Regions from separate parts of the Burkholderia seminalis genome, predicted to be linked through region 1. Evidence: riboswitches for the same ligand, from Rfam matches in the RefSeq annotation. Region 1 holds a riboswitch; the other holds the start of a gene.

Evidence for each region. Region 1 has a riboswitch for manganese ahead of WJ12_RS04705 (TMEM165/GDT1 family protein). Riboswitches for the same ligand answer to the same signal wherever they lie in the genome.
Region 2: another riboswitch for manganese. It lies ahead of WJ12_RS22240 (sodium:calcium antiporter); the one in region 1 lies ahead of WJ12_RS04705 (TMEM165/GDT1 family protein).

Annotation. Positions count from the first base shown of each region.
Region 1 is NZ_CP013398.1:1,037,666-1,047,523, forward strand. Features, by position in the region: tRNA gene WJ12_RS04685 (tRNA-Thr) at 1-54, opposite strand, end outside; gene WJ12_RS04690 (class 1 fructose-bisphosphatase) at 261-1,274, opposite strand; gene pepN (aminopeptidase N) at 1,554-4,247, opposite strand; gene WJ12_RS04700 (DUF4136 domain-containing protein) at 4,435-5,133, shown strand; gene WJ12_RS04705 (TMEM165/GDT1 family protein) at 5,186-5,758, opposite strand; yybP-ykoY riboswitch at 5,853-5,974, opposite strand; gene guaD (guanine deaminase) at 6,117-7,436, opposite strand; gene WJ12_RS04720 (adenosine deaminase) at 7,808-8,833, opposite strand; gene xdhC (xanthine dehydrogenase accessory protein XdhC) at 8,852-9,856, opposite strand.
Region 2 is NZ_CP013400.1:346,056-355,913, reverse strand. Features, by position in the region: gene WJ12_RS22280 (TolC family protein) at 1-1,429, opposite strand, end outside; gene WJ12_RS22275 (hypothetical protein) at 1,426-1,698, opposite strand; gene WJ12_RS22270 (hypothetical protein) at 1,787-2,131, opposite strand; gene WJ12_RS22265 (heavy metal response regulator transcription factor) at 2,399-3,070, shown strand; gene WJ12_RS22260 (heavy metal sensor histidine kinase) at 3,067-4,476, shown strand; gene WJ12_RS22255 (DUF1289 domain-containing protein) at 4,490-4,675, opposite strand; gene dmeF (CDF family Co(II)/Ni(II) efflux transporter DmeF) at 4,678-5,667, opposite strand; gene WJ12_RS22245 (metal/formaldehyde-sensitive transcriptional repressor) at 5,680-5,955, opposite strand; yybP-ykoY riboswitch at 6,072-6,207, shown strand; gene WJ12_RS22240 (sodium:calcium antiporter) at 6,310-7,320, shown strand; gene WJ12_RS22235 (copper-binding protein) at 7,421-7,789, opposite strand; gene WJ12_RS22230 (efflux RND transporter permease subunit) at 7,786-9,858, opposite strand, start outside.

The sequences.
Region 1 (9,858 bases):
ACCTACGACCTTCGCATTACGAATGCGCTGCTCTACCAACTGAGCTACACCGGCAGCAGAGAAATGAAATTATATGGTCAAATCCGAGATCTTGGCAATAGGTTTTGCGAACTTTTTTTCAGCTTGCTGCTGCTGTTTCGCGAAACCCTCGATCCGGCGGACTGCCCGCTTTCACTTCACTGTGATGCGGCCGGTCAGGGCCACATCAAGAGGCGAGATTGTACTTGCGCATCACGCCTCCGTCCAGTGCTGCAGTGCAATTATTTTGCTTCGTCGTGATAGCCGGTGACGCGCTCGACTTCGTTCTTCGAGCCGAGGAACACGGGCACGCGCTGGTGCAGGCCCGTCGGCTGCACTTCCATGATGCGCTGCGTGCCGGTCGTCGCGGCGCCGCCCGCCTGTTCGACGATGAACGACATCGGGTTCGCTTCGTACATCAGGCGCAGCTTGCCCGGACGATCGGGCGTGCGCTTGTCCGCCGGGTACATGAAGATGCCGCCGCGGTTCAGGATCCGGTGCACGTCGGCAACCATCGAGGCGATCCAGCGCATGTTGAAGTTGTCGCCGCGCGGGCCGTCCTTGCCGGCGTTCAGTTCGTCGACGTAGCGCTTGACCGGGTCGTACCAGTGGCGCGCGTTCGACGCGTTGATCGCGTATTCGCGCGTGTCGGCCGGGATCTGCATGTTGCTTTGCGTGAGCACCCACGAGCCGACTTCGCGGTCGAGCGTGAAGCAGTTCACGCCGTTGCCGGTCGTCAGCACGAACACCGTCTGCGGGCCGTAGACGGCGTAGCCGGCCGCAACCTGCTGCGTGCCGGGTTGCAGGAACGATTCTTCGGTCGCCTGCTTGCCGTCCGGGCAGCGCAGCACCGAGAAGATCGTGCCGATCGACACGTTCACGTCGATGTTCGACGAGCCGTCGAGCGGATCGAACACGAGCAGGTATTCGCCGCGCGGGTAGTTCGCCGGGATCGGGAAGAACGTTTCCATTTCTTCCGATGCCATCGCGGCGAGATTGCCGCCCCACTCGTTTGCGTCGAGCAGGATTTCGTTCGACAGGATGTCGAGCTTTTTCTGCACCTCGCCCTGGACGTTCTCGCTGCCGGCGGTGCCGAGCGCTTCACCGAGCGCGCCCTTCGACACGTTGTAGCTGATCGCCTTGCACGCACGTGCGACGACTTCGATCAGCAGGCGCAGGTCGGCGGGAAGGTTGTTGGTCTCACGTTGCTGTTCGATCAGGAACTTCGACAGCGTGGTGCGGCGGGCAATGGACATGACAGACTCCGAAAGGCCAAAGAATCCTTGAATGGCCGCAATTTTACCTGTCACGCTTCCCGCGCCGCCGGCTTTTTTCGTCCGGTTACATCGCCGGGCGGCCGAGCCGGCCCGGTTTCCGGCGGCGGAGGGGTGCGCGGTGCGTACCGGCGCGGCGGCAGGCCGAGCGGTCAGACCCCGTCATTCGGCTCGGTGCCGGCCGCGCCCGTGCAATAAAAAAGCCGGCGCCGCATCGGGCGGCGCCGGCTTCATCGCGCGAATGCGGGGCGGGCGACGGCGTCAGGCGAGCGCCTTCTCGACGATCTCGCGCACGTCGCGCGACTTCGCGCCGGCCGCGACCTGCTCGAGCGCGCCGCGCATGCGGTCGCGCAGCGCCGGCGTGAAGCGGCGCCACAGTTCGAGCGAACGCGCGAGGCGTGCGGCGACCTGCGGATTGATCGCGTCGAGCGCGAGCACCTGTTCGGCCCAGAACGCGTAGCCCGAACCGTCCGCCGCGTGGAATTGCGCGGGGTTGGCTGCACAGAAGCTGAAGATCAGCGAGCGTGCGCGGTTCGGATTCTTCAGGTTGAACGCCGGATGCGCGAGCAGCTTGCGCACTTTCGCGAGCGTCGGCTGCGCGGCCGTGCCGCGTTGCGCCGCCTGCATCGCGAACCACTTGTCGATCACGAGTGCTTCCTTCTCGAAACGGCGGTAGAAGTCGTCGAGCGCGCGATCGGCCGGCTCGTTCGCGCCCGCGGCGGCGGCGGACAGCAGCGCGCCGAGGGCGGCCGCGCGATCGGTCATGTTGTTCGCCGCGTCGTACTGCGCGGTCGCGAGGCGCACCGCATCGGCCGGATCCTCGAGTTCGGCGAGATACGCGAGCGCGAGGTTCTTCAGCGCGCGGCGGCCGGAGGCCTCCGGCGTCGGCTCGTAGGCGCCCGGCGTCTGGTGCTGCTCGTACGCGGCGAGCCATTCGGCGCGCAGCGCGGTCGCGAGCCGGCGGCGCACGAACAGGCGTGCGCGATGCACGGCGGCCGGATCGGCCTCGGCCATCTGGTCGGCGAGGTAGGTTTCCGACGGCAGCGTCAGCGCGAGTTCGCGGAACGCCGGCGACAGCGTCGCGTCGGTCAGCACGCGCCGGAACGCGGCAATGAAGTTCTCGCCGAGCGTGAGCGGTTCGTTCGCGGCCGCCCGCGCGGCGAGCGTCAGCAGCGCGCGCGTCGCGAGGCGCTGGCCGGCCTCCCAGCGGTTGAACGGATCGCTGTCGTGCGCGAGCAGGAATGCGAGATCGTCGTCGCTGTAGTCGTACTCGACGATCACCGGCGACGAGAAGTTGCGCAGCAGCGACGGCAGCGGCGCTTCCGGCACGTCGACGAACGTGAAGGTCTGCTCGGTGTCGGTGAAGTCGAGCACGCGCGTCGTGCCCGAAGCGGCCGTTTCACCGTCCAGGCGCAGCGGCAGGTCGCGGCCGTCGCGGCCGATCAGGCCGATCGCGAACGGAATCAGGAGCGGCCCCTGCTGCGTTTCGCGCGCGGCCGGCGACGCGTCGCCGTAGCCCTGCGCGAGCGTGACCGTGTAACGGCGCGCGGCCGCGTCGTACGCGGTGCGCACCGACACGCGCGGCGTGCCGGCCTGGCTGTACCAGCGCTCGAACTGCGCGAGGTCGCGCCCGTTAGCGTCGGCCATCGCGTGACGGAAGTCGTCGCAGGTCACCGCGTGGCCGTCGTGGCGCTTGAAGTACAGGTCCATCCCCTTGCGGAAGCCGTCGCGGCCGAACAGCGTCTGGTACATCCGCACGACTTCCGAGCCTTTCTCGTAGACCGTCATCGTGTAGAAGTTGTTGATCTCGACGTAGCTTTCCGGGCGCACCGGGTGTGCCATCGGGCCGGCATCCTCGGCGAACTGCAGCTGGCGCAGCACGCGCACGTCCTCGATGCGCTTGACCGCGCGGGCCGCCGATTCGATGTCGTCGCCCGCGGCCATGTCGGCCGAGAATTCCTGGTCGCGGAACACCGTCAGGCCTTCCTTCAGGCTCAACTGGAACCAGTCGCGGCAGGTCACGCGATTGCCGGTCCAGTTGTGGAAGTACTCGTGGCCGACCACCGATTCGATGTTCGCGAAATCGGTGTCGGTCGCGGTCTCGGGGTTCGCCAGCACGTACTTCGTGTTGAAGATGTTGAGCCCCTTGTTTTCCATCGCCCCCATGTTGAAGTCGCCGACCGCGACGATCATGAAGCGGTCGAGATCGAGCTCGAGGCCGAAGCGTCTTTCGTCCCAGCGGATCGAGTGGATCAGCGAATCCATCGCGTGACGCGTCTTGTCGAGATCGGCCGGCTCGACCCACACCTGCAGCAGCTTTTCCTTGCCGGAGCCGGTCGTGATCTTTTCCTCGATCGCGACGAGCTTGCCGGCGACCAGCGCGAACAGGTAGCTCGGCTTGCGGAACGGGTCTTCCCATTTCGCGAAGTGGCGGCCGTCGGGCAGGTCGCCCGAATCGACGAGGTTGCCGTTCGACAGCAGCACCGGGTACGCGGTCTTGTCGGCGCGCAGCGTGACGATGTACGACGCCATCACGTCGGGGCGGTCGAGGAAGTAGGTGATGCGGCGAAAGCCTTCCGCCTCGCACTGCGTGAAGAAATTGCCGCTCGACACGTAGAGGCCCGACAGCGTCGTATTCTGGTCGGGGGCGCACGCGCTTTCGAGCGTCAACTCGAACGCGTCGGGCACGTTCTCGACCGTCAGCCCGTGCTCGTGCGCGCGCACGGCGCCATGCGGCGCGCCGTCCAGCGACGCGCCGACGAATTCGAGCGCTTCGCCCATCAACTCCAGGTGCGGCGCGGGCGCGGCGTCCGGATTGCGGCGCACGCGCATCGTGTTCCTGACGATCGTGCGGGCCGGCGCGAGATCGAATTCGAGCGCGACGGAATCGATGAGGAATGCCGGCGGCGTGTAGTCGGCGCGGCGGATCACGGTGGAGGAGGCGTTGTCGGACATGGTCGTCGAGATCGGTGGGGTGGGGAACGGGCCCGTTACGCGGGCCGGGCGAACCGGGCCATTGTACAAAGGCTTGCGGCCGCGTGCCGGGCGAACTTTTTACCGCTTTCGACAGTCCGCGTATTATCGGCATCCCGTTGCGGTTCGCGCGGTGCGACGAACGGGTGACGGATCGACGAGGATCAACATGAAACGCGAATGGATTTTTCGCGGTGCGGGCTGGGCGGCGGCGCTGTGCGTGGCGCTGCTGACGGGCTGCACCAGCTATGTGACGACCCAGGTCACGGCCTTCTCCGACTGGAGCGGCAGCGACGCGACACGCACCTATGCGTTCACGCGCACCGAGGCGCAGAAGAACAGCATCGAGCAGTCGACCTACGAGCCGATCGTCGCCAACGAACTGTCCGCGTATGCGTTCCGGCAGGTGCCGCCGGCGCAGGCGCGTTATCTCGTCGGGCTGACCTATGCGGTGGGCAGCGATCTCGTGACGGTGCCGCAGCCGGTCTACTACGACCCGTGGTTTGCGCCCGGGCCGTACTGGCGGCGCGGGCCGTGGGGCCCGTGGGGGCCCTGGGGGCCGATGCCGGCCGGCTATGTCGCGCAGACGTACCAGGTGTTCGACTACACGCTCGGGATCCGCATCACCGAGCGCGCGACGGGCAAGGAGGTGTACAACGTGTCCGCGCGCACGACCGGCGACAACGGCACGCTGCTGTATGCGATGCCGTTCCTCGCGCGCAGCGCGCTCGCCGATTTCCCGCTGTCGAACGGCGCGGTCCGCTCGGTCCGGTTGCCGGTCGACAAGCGCGGCGGGCCGGCGACGCCGGCCGCCAACGAGCGCGCGGTGCCGGCTGCGCCGGCTTCGGGCGCGGCCGTCGCGAAGTAACGCGGTGCCCATCCCGGCGCGGCTACCCGGCCGCGCCGGTCATCCTGTTCCGTCAGACGCCGACACCCAGCAGCGCGAGCGCGCCGAGCACGACGAACAGCACGGCCGCGATCCCGTGCACGAGCCGGGTTGGCAGGCGGTGCGCGAAGCGGTCGCCGAGCAGGATCGCCGGCACGTTCGCGAGCATCATCCCGAACGTCGTGCCGGCCACGACGCCGATGTAGTCCTGGAAGCGCGCCGCCAGCGCGACGGTCGCGATCTGCGTCTTGTCGCCCATTTCCGCGAGGAAGAATGCGACGAGCGTCGCGCCGAACACGCCGAGCCGCGAGCGGGTGGCGTTGGCTTCGTCGGCGTCGAGCTTGTCGGGCACGAGAATCCACAATCCCATCGCGATGAACGAGAACGCGAGCGCCCAGCGCATGATCGATGGCGTGACGAGCGCGCCGAGCCATTCGCCGAGTGCGCCCGCGAAACCGTGGTTCACGAGCGTCGCGACGAGCACGCCGAGAATGATCGGCATCGGCTTGCGATAGCGCGCGGCCAGGACGAGGGAAAGCAGTTGGGTCTTGTCGCCGATTTCAGCGAGGGCGACGGCGCCGGTGGAGATCAGGAAGGCTTGGGACACGTATGGGGTTCCACGGGCCGATGTTGTGCGTGCGAGCGACGATCCACGGCGCGCCGGGCCCTGATGCGGCGCACTGTGAACCATCGGTCTCGCCAGGCCAGCGTGGCTGCATCCGCCATGGCCGAACGGCCAAGTCTGTTGACGGACGCCTCCGTCACGATGCGCGCCGGGGGCGCGGGACATCGAGCGGAGCGGCTACTCCCCAATGAGCGGCGAATTCTAGCACGACGCATTGCGTGCGGGAAGGCGGCCGGCCGGGCGTGGGAGCCCGGTCGGCGAGGGCGCGCCTGGCTGCCCGGCCGGTACGGCCGCGATCGGGCCGTGCCGGCCGGGGCTGCGTACCGGCGCGGCGTTACCGTTACGCGGCGGCCGGCCGGCGCGCGGCGCCGCGTTCGTGGACGAGCTCGCCGGCCGCGTAGGTGCGGTACACCGCGCGGTCGTCGCCGAGCAGCGCGAACGCGAACAGCAGTTCCTCGAGCGAATCCGCGCGTTTGGTGCGGCGCGCGAGCAGCGGCGTGGCCTGCGGATCGAGCACGACGAAGTCGGCCTCGGTGCGCGGCTTGAGCGTGCCGACCGTGTCGGCGAGATCGAGCGCCTGCGCGGCGCCGGCCGTCGCGAGCCAGAACATCCGCGTCGCGGTCAGGTGGTGGCCCGACAGCCGCGCGACCTTGTGGGCCTCGTTCATCGTCTGCAGCATCGAGAACGACGTGCCGCCGCCGACGTCGGTCGCGAGCGTGACGGGTACGTCGTATTCGCCGGCCTTGTCGAAGTCGAACAGCCCGCTGCCGAGGAAGAAGTTCGACGTCGGGCAGTGCGCGACGACCGTGCGCGTCTCGGCCATCCGGCGGCGGTCCTCGTCGTCGAGGTGGATGCAGTGGCCGTACACCGCGCGCGGGCGCAGCAGCCCGTAGCGGTCGTAGATGTCGAGATAACTGCGGTGGCCGGGGAACAGCTCGGCCACCCATTTCACCTCGTCGACGTTTTCCGCGACGTGGCTTTGCACGAAGATGTCCGGATGGCGGCGCGCGAGTTCGCCGCACGCCTCGAGCTGCGCCTCGGTCGACGTCGGCGCGAAGCGCGGCGTGAGCGCGTACATCTGGCGGCCCTTGCCGTGCCAGCGGTCGATCAGCTCGGCGCTGTCGTCGTATCCCGACTGCGCGGTGTCGCGCAGGAACTCGGGGCAGTTGCGGTCCATCAGCACCTTGCCCGCGATCATCCGCAGGTCGCGCGCGTCGCTCGCCGCGAACAGCGCATCGGCCGACTGCTTGTGCACCGTGCAGTAGACGAGCGCGCTCGTCGTGCCGCACGCGAGCAACTCGTCGACGAAGAAATCGGCGACTTCGCGCGCATGCTCGGGATCGCCGAACTGGCGCTCGGTCGGGAACGTGTACTTGTCGAGCCACGGCAGCAGGCCGGGCGCCGGCGACGCGATCATGTCCGTCTGCGGGTAGTGGATGTGCGTGTCGATGAAGCCGGGCACGATCAGCTTGTCGCGCAGGTCGTGGACGACCGCGTCGCGCGCGAGCGTTGCCGCGAGTGGCGCATACGGGCCCGCCGCGACGACCTTGCCGTCCGCGACGATCAGGAGGCCGTCGGTCTCGTGGTTCGCGGCCTGGCTCGATTGCGCCGGGTCGCCGTTGAAGGTCAGCAGCTGGGAACGGAAAGCGGTTTGCGTCATGACGAATGGTCCTGCATCAAGGTAAGGCGAACAGAAGAAAACGATCGGCGCCGCACGGGGGCGGCCGGGTGCTTCGCGAGCGGCGGCGGCACGCTGCGTGCGGCACGACCGGAGGCGATTGCGCGGGCGAACGTGGCGGCCGAAGCCGCCAGCCGGTGGTCGCCGGCGATCCTCGCGGCCCTCGCGCTCGCGACCGATGCGGCGGCGAACGCAACGGCGCATCGCGACGGCGGGCAACGGCGCACGACGCCGGACGGCGCCGTCGCCGCGCGCGCACGCCCGCGCCCGGCCCGGCGCAAGGCCGAACCGGCGGGCGCGAAGCGGATGCCGTTGCCGTGTCTCATCTGTCTAGCGTTCCTCGATGCGGGCCGTCACGCGGCCTGCCAGTACGCGTCGAGGCGCGCGTACAGTGCGTCGCGCTGCGCCGGTTCGATGAACGACGCCTCGAAGCCGTTGCGGATCACCGCATGGACTTCGGCATCCGTGAGCTGCAGCCCTTCGGCCGTCGCGAAGTAGTTTTCGTTGACGTAGCCGCCGAAATAGGCGGGATCGTCGGAGTTGATCGTCACCGCGACGCCGCGATCGAGCAGCGCCTTCAGCGTGTGCTTCGTCATGTCGTCGAACACGCACAGCTTCAGGTTCGACAGCGGGCAGACGGTCAGCGCGGTGCGCGTTTTCGCGAGGCGCTCGACGAGCGCCGCGTCTTCGATGCTGCGCACGCCGTGGTCGATCCGGTCGACCTTCAGCACGTCGAGCGCTTCGTGGATGTAGGCGGGCGGGCCTTCCTCGCCCGCATGCGCGACGAGCTTCAGCCCGAGCGCACGCGCCTTCTCGAACACGCGCGCGAACTTGGCCGGCGGATGGCCGAGCTCGGACGAATCGAGGCCCACGCCGATCAGCCGGTGGCGATAGCGCTCGAACAGCGGCAACGCGGATTCGAACGTCGCGAGCGCGTCCTCTTCGGACAGGTGGCGCAGGAAGCACAGGATCAGCCTGCTCGACAGCCCGCGCCGTTCGGCATCGGCGAGTGCGCGCTCGATGCCCGCGACGACCGTCTCGATCGGCACGCCGCGCTCGGTGTGCGTCTGCGGATCGAAGAACAGTTCGGTATGGACGACGTGGTCGGCGAGCGCGCGTTCGCAGTACGCGGCCGTCATGTCGTAGAAATCCTGCTCGGTCAGCAGCACGCTCGCGCCGGCGTAATAGATGTCGAGGAACGACTGCAGGTCGGTGAACGCGTACGCGGCGCGCAGCGCGTCGATCGAGTCGTACGCGAGCTTCACGCCGTTGCGCTGCGCGAGCGCGAAAATCAGTTCGGGCTCGAGCGAGCCTTCGATGTGGATGTGCAGCTCCGCTTTCGGCGCGCGGGCAATCTTGTCCTTGAATGTCGGGGTCATGGCGTCGTTCTTGGTCGGTCAGTAGGTAGGGGAAGCCTGCGCGGACGCATTCGCCTCGACGGCCTGCAGCAATTGCGCGGCCACCGAGATCGCGATCACTTCGGGCGCCTTGTCGATGATGCCTTCGACGCCGATCGGGCAGCGCATCCGCGCGACCTGGGCCGGGTCGATGCCGATCGCCGCGAGGCGATGATCGAACTGTACGCGTTTCGCCTGCGAGCCGGTCATCCCGAAGTACGCATAGTCGCCGCGCCGCAGGATGCGTTCGGCCAGCACGAAATCGAGTGCATGGTCGTGCGTCATCACGACGAAGTAGGACTGCGGCGGCGCGGCGTCGACCGCGTCGGCCGGGGCAGCGGCCGCTTCGATCGCGAGGTTGCCGATGCCGGCGAGCGCGTCGGCCGGCGGGAACACCGCAGCGGGCCCGTCGATCCAGCGCACGTGGCACGGCAGCGTCGCCAGCACCTTCACGAGCGCGGTGCCGATGTGCCCGGCGCCGAACAGCACGACGGGGAACGCAAACGGCGCGATCGTCTCGGTCATCAGCGACACGCCGCCGGTTTCCCACAGCAGGCAGTCGGCCCGCGCGGCTTCCGATTCGGGCTCGCTCAACAGCGGCGCGCCCGGCGAGGGGCCGAATGATACGCTACGCACGGTCGCGGCGCCGGCCGCGACGCGCTTCGCGAGCGACATGATCCAGCCGAGATCGCCGACGTCGAGCCGCTCGAACGCGAGCACCACGGCGCCGCCGCAGCACTGGCCGAGACTCGGGCCGAGCGCGAGCCGTTCGAGCCGGCGCGCGTGCGGCACGTGCGCGCCATCCTTCAGCAGGTGTCGCGCGATCTCGATCGCCTTCCATTCCAGATGACCGCCGCCGATCGTATGGCGCGCCGTGTCGCGCGTGACGAGCATCTTGGTGCCGGCCTCGCGCGGCGCGGAGCCGTCGGTATGCGCGACCGTCACGAGCACGGCCGCTTCGCCGTGCGCGAGCAGTTGCTGCAGATCGCCGAGCCAGGCTTCCATCA
Region 2 (9,858 bases), on a different replicon from region 1:
CGTCGGCCCTGGGCGTGGTTTCGGGTGCCGGTTCGGCGGCATTCGCCGCGCGCGGCGCAGCGCCTGATGACGGCAAGCGACCGCCGACGGCCATCTGCAGATCGGTTTCGGCGAGCCAGTAGTCCTTCAGCGCATCGATGTAGCCGTTGACCGCGCCGACCTGCTCGCGCGCGTCGGCCAGCAGCTCGAACACGCTCGCGAGCATCCCGTTGTAGCGCAGCAGCAGTTCGTCGGAGATCGTCTTGCGCAGCGGCACGACTTCGTCGCGATAGTGGGTCGCGACGTCGTAGCTCGTCACGTACGCCGCGTACGATTCGCGCACTTCGGAGCGCGCGTCGATCGCCGTTTTCGCGAGCCGGTTCGCCGACTGCATGTAGAGGGCCTCGGCGCGCGCGACCTTCGCGCCGCCCCAGTCGAACAGCGGAATCTCGACGCTGATCTCGTAGCCGTGCTCGTGGCCCTTGCCGGTTTCGTAGTTGTTCACGTAGCCGAGATCGACCGCGTTGACGAAGCGTGTCGCCTTGCTCAGGCCGAGCGACGACGCGACGCCCTGCGTCTGCAGCTTCGCGGCCTGGATGTCGAAGCGGTTGCTCATCGCGAAGCGTTCGAGATCGGGCAGGTTCGGGCGCGCTTTCGGCAGGTCGGGCAAGCGCTCGGGCAGCGCGTACCGCGTGCGCTCGCCCCACAGCCCCATCGCGCGCGTGAGCTTCTCGCGTGCGGCCAGCGCCTGCTGGCGCGCCTTCGCGTGCAGCGCGACCGCGTCCGCCTGGAACGCCTGTTCGCGCGCGTAATCGAGGCGGCTGAAGTTGCCGGCCTGCCGCATGCGTTGCGCGAGTTCGGCGGCCGCGCTCGCGGCGTCGCGCACCTGCTGCGCATAGTTCGCGGCCTGCCCGGCGGCGACGGCTTCCACGTAGGCGCGGCGCGCGTCGGCCGCCACCTTCAGCATCGCATCGGCCGTTTCGAGCCTGGTCTGCTCGAAGCGGCGGCGTTCGATGTTCGTCGCGAGCGGCATCGTCAGCAGTGCGAACACGTTCGCCGACAACGTGCGACCGAGCGTCAGTTCGCCGTCGCCGGCGCGCGTGCGGCTGAATGCGAAGCGCGGGTTCGGCAACCGGCCGGCCTGCACGAGGTCGGCCTCCGACAGTCCGAGTTCGGCGTACGACGCCTGCAGGCCGCGGTTGTTCAGCAGCGCGACCTGCACCGCATCGTCCATCGACAGCGGCCTGGCCAGCAGTTCCTGCGTCCGCCTGTCGACGGCCTCGCGGTCGGCATCGGTCCTGACGACCACCGCGTCTTTCCCGATGCGTTCCGATGCGGCGGACGACACGGCGTCGAAACCGCCATCCTTCGAAAACGTCGTACAGCCCGCAAGGAACGCCAGCGCGACCGCGGCCGCACCGATCCTCGGCGATATCGCCAGGTTCGTCATCGCGCGGCCCCTCCGTGCGTCGCATGCGCGCCGCCGTTGCGCGCCGCATTGCCGGGCTTCGCGGGCCGCTCCGTCACGTCCCGGTTCAGTTGTTTCCAGCCGGGGCCTTCGTCGTCGCGATACGGCCGGTAGCCGTCGAACGCGGACGTCACGGTGACGTCCGGCACCGACGCGGCGGCGTCCGCCGGATCGGGCAACGGGGTTTGCGCAGGCGCGAGCGACGGCATGAAGGCCGCCGCGCTCAACAGCGCCGCAGTGATCAGTCGCATGAAAATATCTCGTCGTGAGTCGTCCGGCGGACCGGGTGCGGCCGCCAGCGTGAATTGCAGGTCGTGGCCTGTCGGCCACGGGCGGGGACTAGACGGGTATCGCGCGAGGCGGCCGGTCGATGCCGCCGGTCAGGAACGACTCGCCGCCGGCCGATGGGGGAGGCGCGGCGATCGCGACGCCGACGCTCGTGACGGCGGGCACCGCCCCGGCACCCGACATGCCCGTGCCGAAGCAGCACGACACGCACGCGGAACACGACGACGCATGCCGCGCGTGACCGTCATGATCGTGATGGCCCTCCTGCGCGTGCGGGGCCGCCTCCGCCGGCATGACGGCAGCGCCCGCGCACTGCATCGACACAGCCGCGAACGACTGGATCGGCAGGCTCAGCGCCAGCAGCACGACGACGAGAAATTTGCGCCAATACGACATGGATGCGGAATCGGGCAGGCAACGACCGGTTGGGCCGGCGCGGCGCCGCGACGGCGCGCTCCGGGGACAAGACGGCTGCAGGTTATCGCCGCCGCGGTGACGACGACATGGCCGAAACATGACCGGATTTTCATGAAACGCGGGTGACGCGGCGCCTGGGCGATGCATGACAATCCCGTCATCCGGCGGTCATCGTTCGCGCACGCGCGGCCCCTTAAGCTCAGGCGTTACACTGACCGGCTGGAAATACGGACAGCCTGCCCCACCATGCGGATACTGATAGTCGAAGACGAACCCAAGATGGCGTCGTACCTCCGCAAGGGGCTGATGGAGGCGAGCTACACGGTCGACATCGCGGAAAACGGCCAGGACGGGCTGTTCCTCGCGCTGCACGAGGATTTCGACCTCGTCGTGCTCGACGTGATGCTGCCGGCGCTGGACGGCTTCGAGGTGCTCAGGCGGCTGCGTGCGCAGAAGCAGACGCCCGTGCTGCTGCTCACGGCCCGCGACGCGATCGAGGACAAGGTGGCCGGGCTCGAACTCGGCGCCGACGACTACCTGCTCAAGCCGTTCGCGTACGCCGAATTCCTCGCGCGCATCCGCTCGCTGCTGCGCCGCGCGCCGCGCAACGCGCGCGACATCCTGCTCGTTGCCGATCTCGAGGTCGACCTGCTCAAGCGCCGCGTGCGGCGCGCCGACACCCGCATCGACCTGACCGCGCAGGAATTCGCGCTGTTGCAGTTGCTCGCCGAACGCGAAGGCGAAGTGCTGACCCGTACGTTCATCACGTCGCAGATCTGGGACATGAATTTCGACAGCGACACGAACGTCGTCGATGCGGCAATCAAGCGGCTGCGCGCGAAGATCGACAACGCATATGAGAAGAAGCTGATCCACACGATCCGTGGCATGGGTTACGTGCTCGAGGATCGCTCGTGAGCGCGAGCCCGGCTTCGTATTCGCTGCTGCGGCGCCTGACGCTCGCGTTCGCCGTCGTCGCCGCGCTCGTATTCGCGCTGACCGGCGCATACCTGTACCGCTCGCTGTCCGCCGAGCTCACGCGGCGCGACGACATCGAGATCTCCGGCAAGCTCAACCAGTTCCTGCAGCTCGCGCACGCGAGCGGATCGACAGCCGCGCTGCGCGCCGATCCGGCCGTGTTTCATGAAGTGCTGCTGTCGCACCCGGGGGTCTATCTCGGCATCTACGATGCGCAGGACCGCCCGCTCGTCGAGCACTCCGACGCGGCCGGCAACACACTGGCGTCGGTAATCACGGCACCGCTTCCAGCCGGTGGCGCCGCCGGGCCGTTCTCCTGCTCGCCATCCGGCATCGGCACGTCCCGCTGCGTGTATGCGCGTGCATCGCTGCCGTCCGGCGAAGCGATCCAGGTCGCGCTCGCACGCACGGCGACCGATCGCCAGTCGCTGCTCGAAAGCTATCGCGTCGACATCTGGCTCGCGGCGGCCGTCGGCGCGCTGCTGGTCGGCGCACTCGGCTACGCGGTCGCATCGCGCGGCCTGCGCCCGGTCGAGAGCCTCGGCCGGCAGACGTCGCGCATCGAGGCGCACAACCTGAACGCGCGCCTCGACGCGCGCGGCGGCCCCGTCGAGCTGCGCGAACTCGCGACGTCGGTCAACCGGATGCTCGACCGCCTCGAACGCGCGTTCGTGCGGCTGTCGCAGTTCTCGTCCGATCTCGCGCACGACATGCGCACGCCGCTCGCGAACGTGATCAGCTCGTCGCAGGTCACGCTGTCGCGTGCCCGCACGACCGAGGAATACGAAACGCTGATCGATTCGAACATCGAGGAATGCGAGCGGCTGCAGCGGATGATCGAGAACATGCTGTTTCTCGCGCGCACCGACAATGCGCGTCAGCACCTGAAAACCGCCGAGCTGGACGCCGGCAGCGAGTTGCGCCGGCTCGCGTCGTATTTCCAGGCGCTGGCCGACGAAGCCGGCGTGCGCATCGACGTGCGCGGCGAAGCACCGGTCGTCGCGGACGCGACGCTGTTCCGGCGTGCGGTGAGCAACCTCGCATCGAATGCGCTCGAACACGCGCAAGTCGCGTCGGCGATCGAACTGGCCGTTTCGGTGCAAGGGAATGATGCGGTCGTCGAGGTCACGAATCGCGGCGCCGCGATTCCGCCCGAACAGGTCGAACGGATCTTCGAGCGCTTCTACCGCATCGATTCGTCGCGGCACGGCGCGGCGCGCAACGCGGGGCTCGGGCTCGCGATCGTGAAGTCGATCATGGAATTGCATCGCGGCAAGGTGGAGGTCGCGAGCCGCGACGGGCGCACGACGTTCGCGCTTTATTTTCCGCGCGGCACGGACGGGTGATCCGCCCGCCCGCTCACGCGTCCGTTCCGCGCCGCAGCTTCGCCTCGCGGCGCGACCGGTCATTCAGTATCTGGTGCCGGCGGTGATCGGTCATCTTCTTCCAGTCGCGTGCCTCGTCGCGCGTGCGCAGGCAGCCGGCACAAAAGCCCGTCCGGCCGTCGAACGCGCACAGGTCGATACACGGCGATTTCACGGCCATGATCAGGCCGCCTTCGCACGCGTCGTCACTTCGACGGTCACGTGGGACACGCCGTCGAAGCGCGCGACGAGCGCATGGTAGAAACGCGCATCGCGCGCGGTATCGCCGGTTTCGACCGACACGATCGCGCTCATGTGCCCCGGGCCCACGCGCCACACATGGAGATCGTTGACCTTGTCGCCAAGCGCCTCGATCGCGCGGCGGACGTTGTCCGTCAGCTTGCGATCGACGTTGACGTCGAGCAGGATGCCGCCCGTGTCGCGCATCAGCCCGTAGGCCCAGTTGGCGATCACCAGCGCGCCGACGATCCCCGCGAGCGGATCCATCCAGACCCAGCCGAACGCCCGCGCGAGCAGCAGGCCGACGATGGCCAGCACCGACACGGCCGCGTCGGCGATCACGTGAACGTAGGCGGACCGGATGTTGTGGTCGCGATGCGCCGCCGCGAGCGAGCCGTGGTCGTGATGCGCGTGATGCGCGTCGTCATGGTCGTGATCGTGGACATGCGCATGACCATGCCCGTGATGATGATCGCCGCTCAGCAGCCACACGCTGGCGAGATTCACCGCGAGCCCAAGCACCGCGATCGGAATCGCTTCGCCGAAATGGATGGGCACCGGAGACAGAAGGCGCGCGATCGCCTCGTAGCCGATCAGCAGCGCGATCATCGCGAGCACGATCGCGCTCGTGAACCCGGCCAGATCGCCGAGCTTGCCGGTGCCGAACACGAAGCGCGGATCGTCCGCATGCCTGCGTGCGTAGGTGTAGGCCAGCGCCGCGATCAGCATCGCGCCCGCATGCGTCGACATGTGCAGCCCGTCGGCGACCAGGGCCAGCGAGCCGAACAGCGTGCCGCCGACGATTTCGGCGATCATCATCGCCGTGCACAGGCCGATGACCATCCAGGTCTTCCGCTCGTTCCGCGCGTGCGCTGCGCCCAGAAACGCATGGCTGTGCCAGCCGTCGGCGGCACTCCCCTCGAGTTTGCTCATGTTCCGATCCGGTTACTTGAAATAACTGTGGACGACGTCGATGAGCTGCTCGGTCGCGCTGCCTTCATGCGCGTCCGGCGTGTCCGCGTCGACGAGATGCGACCGGATGTGGTCTTCCAGCACGACGGCCAGCAGGCCGTTCATCGCGCCGCGGCAGCTCGTGATCTGCTGCAGCACATCGTTGCAGCCTCGCTCGTCCTCGAGCGCGCGCTCGATCGCCTCGACCTGACCCTTGATACGGCGCACGCGGTTCAGCAGCTTCTGTTTGTCGCGAACGGTATGACTCATCGATGGCTCCTGTATAGGGTAGGGGAGTATATCTCCACGACGGTTTCCCCATAGGGTGGAGGGAGATATTTTTTCGAGATGAAGGCTTGTCGAAAGCAACCCGCTCGGCTAGACTGCCCTTCGTCTTTGGGGAGTAGCCTGCTTTCCGTCCCCCGGAAAGCGAACGCGTCAACACACTCGGCCTGCGGCCGTGGCGCGTTCGGCCTGATCGGCTTGGCGAGACCATGGGCGCGTCGCGTCGTTCCTGGTCGGACGGCGGCGGATGCGCCATGGTTCGTCAGCGTCCGACCACGGAGTCCCCATGTTCCTCCCCGCTCTCTCCCCATACGCCACCGTTGCCCGCGGAGGTGCCGCATGACGTTCATGTTCCTCGAACTGGCGTTCATGCTGATCGTCATCCTCGTCGCGGCCGAAGTCTTCACCAATGCGCTCGAACATCTCGGCGAACGCCTGAAGATTTCCGAAGGCGTGACCGGTTCGCTGTTCGCGGCCGTCGGCACGGCGCTGCCCGAAACGATGGTGCCGCTGCTCGCGCTGGCCGGCGGCACCGCGAACCAGGCCGTGAACGAGGAAATCGGCGTCGGCGCGATCCTCGGCGCGCCGCTGATGCTCGCGACGCTCACCACGTTCCTGATGACGCTCGCCGTGATCCGCTCGCGCGGGTTGCGCGGCACGATCGCGCCGGAACGCACGGGCTTCGTGCGCGACATGAACTACTTCCTCGCCGCGTTCTCGCTGGCGACCGCCGCGATGTTCGTCCCGCATCACAACTGGGCCGTGCGCGCGCTGCTCGCCGCGATGCTCGTCGGCCTCTACGTGATGTACGTCGTGGTGACGTTCCGCGCGTCGACCCGGCTCGTCGATGCCGGGCACGGCACCGAGGCGCCGCATGCGATGTTCCTGTCGCGCGCGGGCCTGCCGACCAACCTCGCGACGATCGCGCTGCAACTGCTGATCGGCGTCGCGCTGCTGGTCGGCGGGGCGAAGGGCTTCATTCACGGCGTGGAAGGCGTGTCGCATGCGCTCGGCATCTCGGCGCTGCTGCTGTCGCTGATCATCGTGCCGATCGCGACGGAGCTGCCGGAGAAGGTCAACAGCGTGCTGTGGATCCGCCGCAGGAAGGACACGCTCGCGTTCGGCAACATTACCGGCGCGATGGTGTTCCAGGGCACGCTGCTGCCGGCGATCGGCATCATGCTGACGCCGTGGGAGCCGCGCCCCGAAGTGCTGACCGGCGTGATCATCACGCTCGCGGCGGCCGCGTGGCTGCGCGTCAACGCGCGGACGCGCGGGCTCGCGATCTGGGCACTGCTCGCGAACGGCGCGGGGTATGCGGGGTATCTGGTCCTGACGCTGACGCGCTGAATGCGCCGATGCGTGGACCGGGCGCGCCGGCCGACGGACACGTCGGCGCGGCGCGCTTCACTGCGCAGATGCGGGCGACCGCCGCACCTGCCGACGACGGTCAGGAACCCTTGACGAGCTTGACGATCGTCAGCGTGCCGTCGACCTTCTCGATCCGCACCTTGACCTTGTCGCCCGCCTGCGCGTGCGCGAGCATCGCCGCATCCTTCGCCTTGAACGCCATCGTCATCGCCGGCATCCCGACGTTGTCGAGGGCGCCGTGCTTTAGCGTGATCTTGCCGCTCGCGGCATCGACCTTCTTCACCTCGGCGTCGGTCAGCGCGGCATGCGAATCGGCCGCGCCGTCCGGCGCCATCTTCATGCCGGACATGTCCATGCCCGACATCTCGCCGGCGGCAAACGCCGGCACGGCGGCAGCGCCGAGCGCGACAACGGCGGTTGCGGCGGCGATCAATTGATTCATCTTCATCGTGATTCTCCAGTTGGGATGGGTGGCACGTTCGTGCCGGAAGGAACTGCATCGGAATGCCGCGCCCGGCCCGCGCCGTACGCACGACGGCGCTGAAGCAGGAGCCACGCGGCGGGAATGACGAACATCGACAGCAGCGGCGCCGTGACCATGCCGCCGACCATCGGCGCGGCGATGCGCTGCATGACTTCGGAGCCGGCGCCATGGCCGACCATGATCGGCACGAGACCGGCGAGCACGACGGCGACCGTCATCGCCTTCGGCCGCACACGCAGCACCGCGCCCTCGCGGATCGCGTCGAGCAGCAGCGCATCGGTCAGCGGTTCGCCGCCGTCGAGCCGGCGCTGAAGCGCGCCTTTCAGGTACAGCAGCATCACGACGCCGAATTCGGCGGCCACGCCGGCCAGCGCGATGAAGCCCACCGACGTCGCGACCGACACCGCATGACCGAGCGCCCACACGAGCCAGAAGCCGCCGACCAGCGCGAACGGCACCGTCGACATCAGCAGCAGCGCATCGGCCACCGAGTCGAACGTGAGGAGCAGCAGCACGAAGATCACGACGAGCGTGACGGGCACCACGGTACGCAGCGTCGCCGCCGCGCGTTCGAGATACTCGAACTGGCCCGACCACGCGATCGAATAGCCGGGCGGCAACGCGACCTGTTGCGCGACGGCCTGCTGCATCGCGCGGACGGCCGTGCTCAGGTCGACGCCGCGCAGATCGACGTATACGTAGCCGGACAGCCGCGCGTTCTCGCTGCGGATCATCGGCGGCCCGTCGGCGATGCCGATGCGCGCGACATCGCCGAGGCGGATCTGCGCGCCGCGCGCGGTGACGACCGGCAGTTGCCGCAGGTTCTCGAGCGAATCGCGGATCTCGCGCGGATAGCGGAGGTTGATCGGGAAACGCTCCCGCCCCGCGACCACTTCGCCGACATCGTCGCCGCCGACCGCCGACGACACGACCGACTGGATGTCGGCCACCGACAATCCGTAGCGCGCGGCCGCGAGCCGGTCGATATCGACGTCGATGTAGCGGCCGCCGTTCAGCCGTTCCGCGAGCGCGGACGTCACGCCGGGCACGCGCTTCACGGCCGCCTCGACCTGCGTCGCGATCGCGTCGATGCCTGCCAGGTCCGGCCCGGAAATCTTCACACCGACCGGCGTCTTGATCCCGGTGGACAACATGTCGAGCCGGTTGCGGATCGGCGGCACCCACACGTTCGACAAGCCCGGCACCTTCACCGTCCGGTCGAGTTCGTCGACGAGTTTCTCCGGCGTCATGCCGGACCGCCATGTGCTGCGCGGCTTGAAGCGGATCGTCGTCTCGAACATCTCGAGCGGCGCGGGATCGGTGGCCGAATCGGCCCGGCCCGACTTGCCGAACACCGTGTCGACCTCGGGCACGGTCTTGATCAGCCGGTCGGTCTGCTGCAACAGTTCGCCCGCCTTGTCGGCCGAGATGCCCGGCAGTGCGGTCGGCATGTACAGCAGGTCGCCTTCGTCGAGCGGCGGCATGAATTCGCTGCCGAGCCGCGACAACGGCACGGCCGTCAGCACGAGCGCGACGACCGCGATACCGATCGCGAACCACGGGCGCCGCAGCGTCGCCTCGAGCAGCGGCCGGTACAGGCGGATCAGCACGCGGTTGATCGGGTTCGCGTGCTCGTGCGGAATGCGGCCGCGCACGAGATAGCCCATCAGCACGGGCACCAGCGTCACCGACAATCCGGCGGCCGCGGCGATCGTGTAGGTCTTCGTGAACGCCAGCGGCGCGAACAGCTTGCCCTCCTGCCCTTCCAGCGAAAACACTGGAACGAACGACAGCGTGATGATCAGCAGCGAGAAAAACAGCGCGGGCCCGACTTCCGCGGCCGACGCCGCGACCAGCTCCCAGCGGCGCGCGGCGGTCGGCGGCTCGCCCGGATGCGCGTGGTCGTACGCTTCCAGATGCTTGTGCGCGTTCTCGATCATCACGATCGCCGCGTCGATCATCGCGCCGATCGCGATCGCGATCCCGCCGAGCGACATCAGGTTCGCATTCACGCCCTGGTAACGCATCACGAT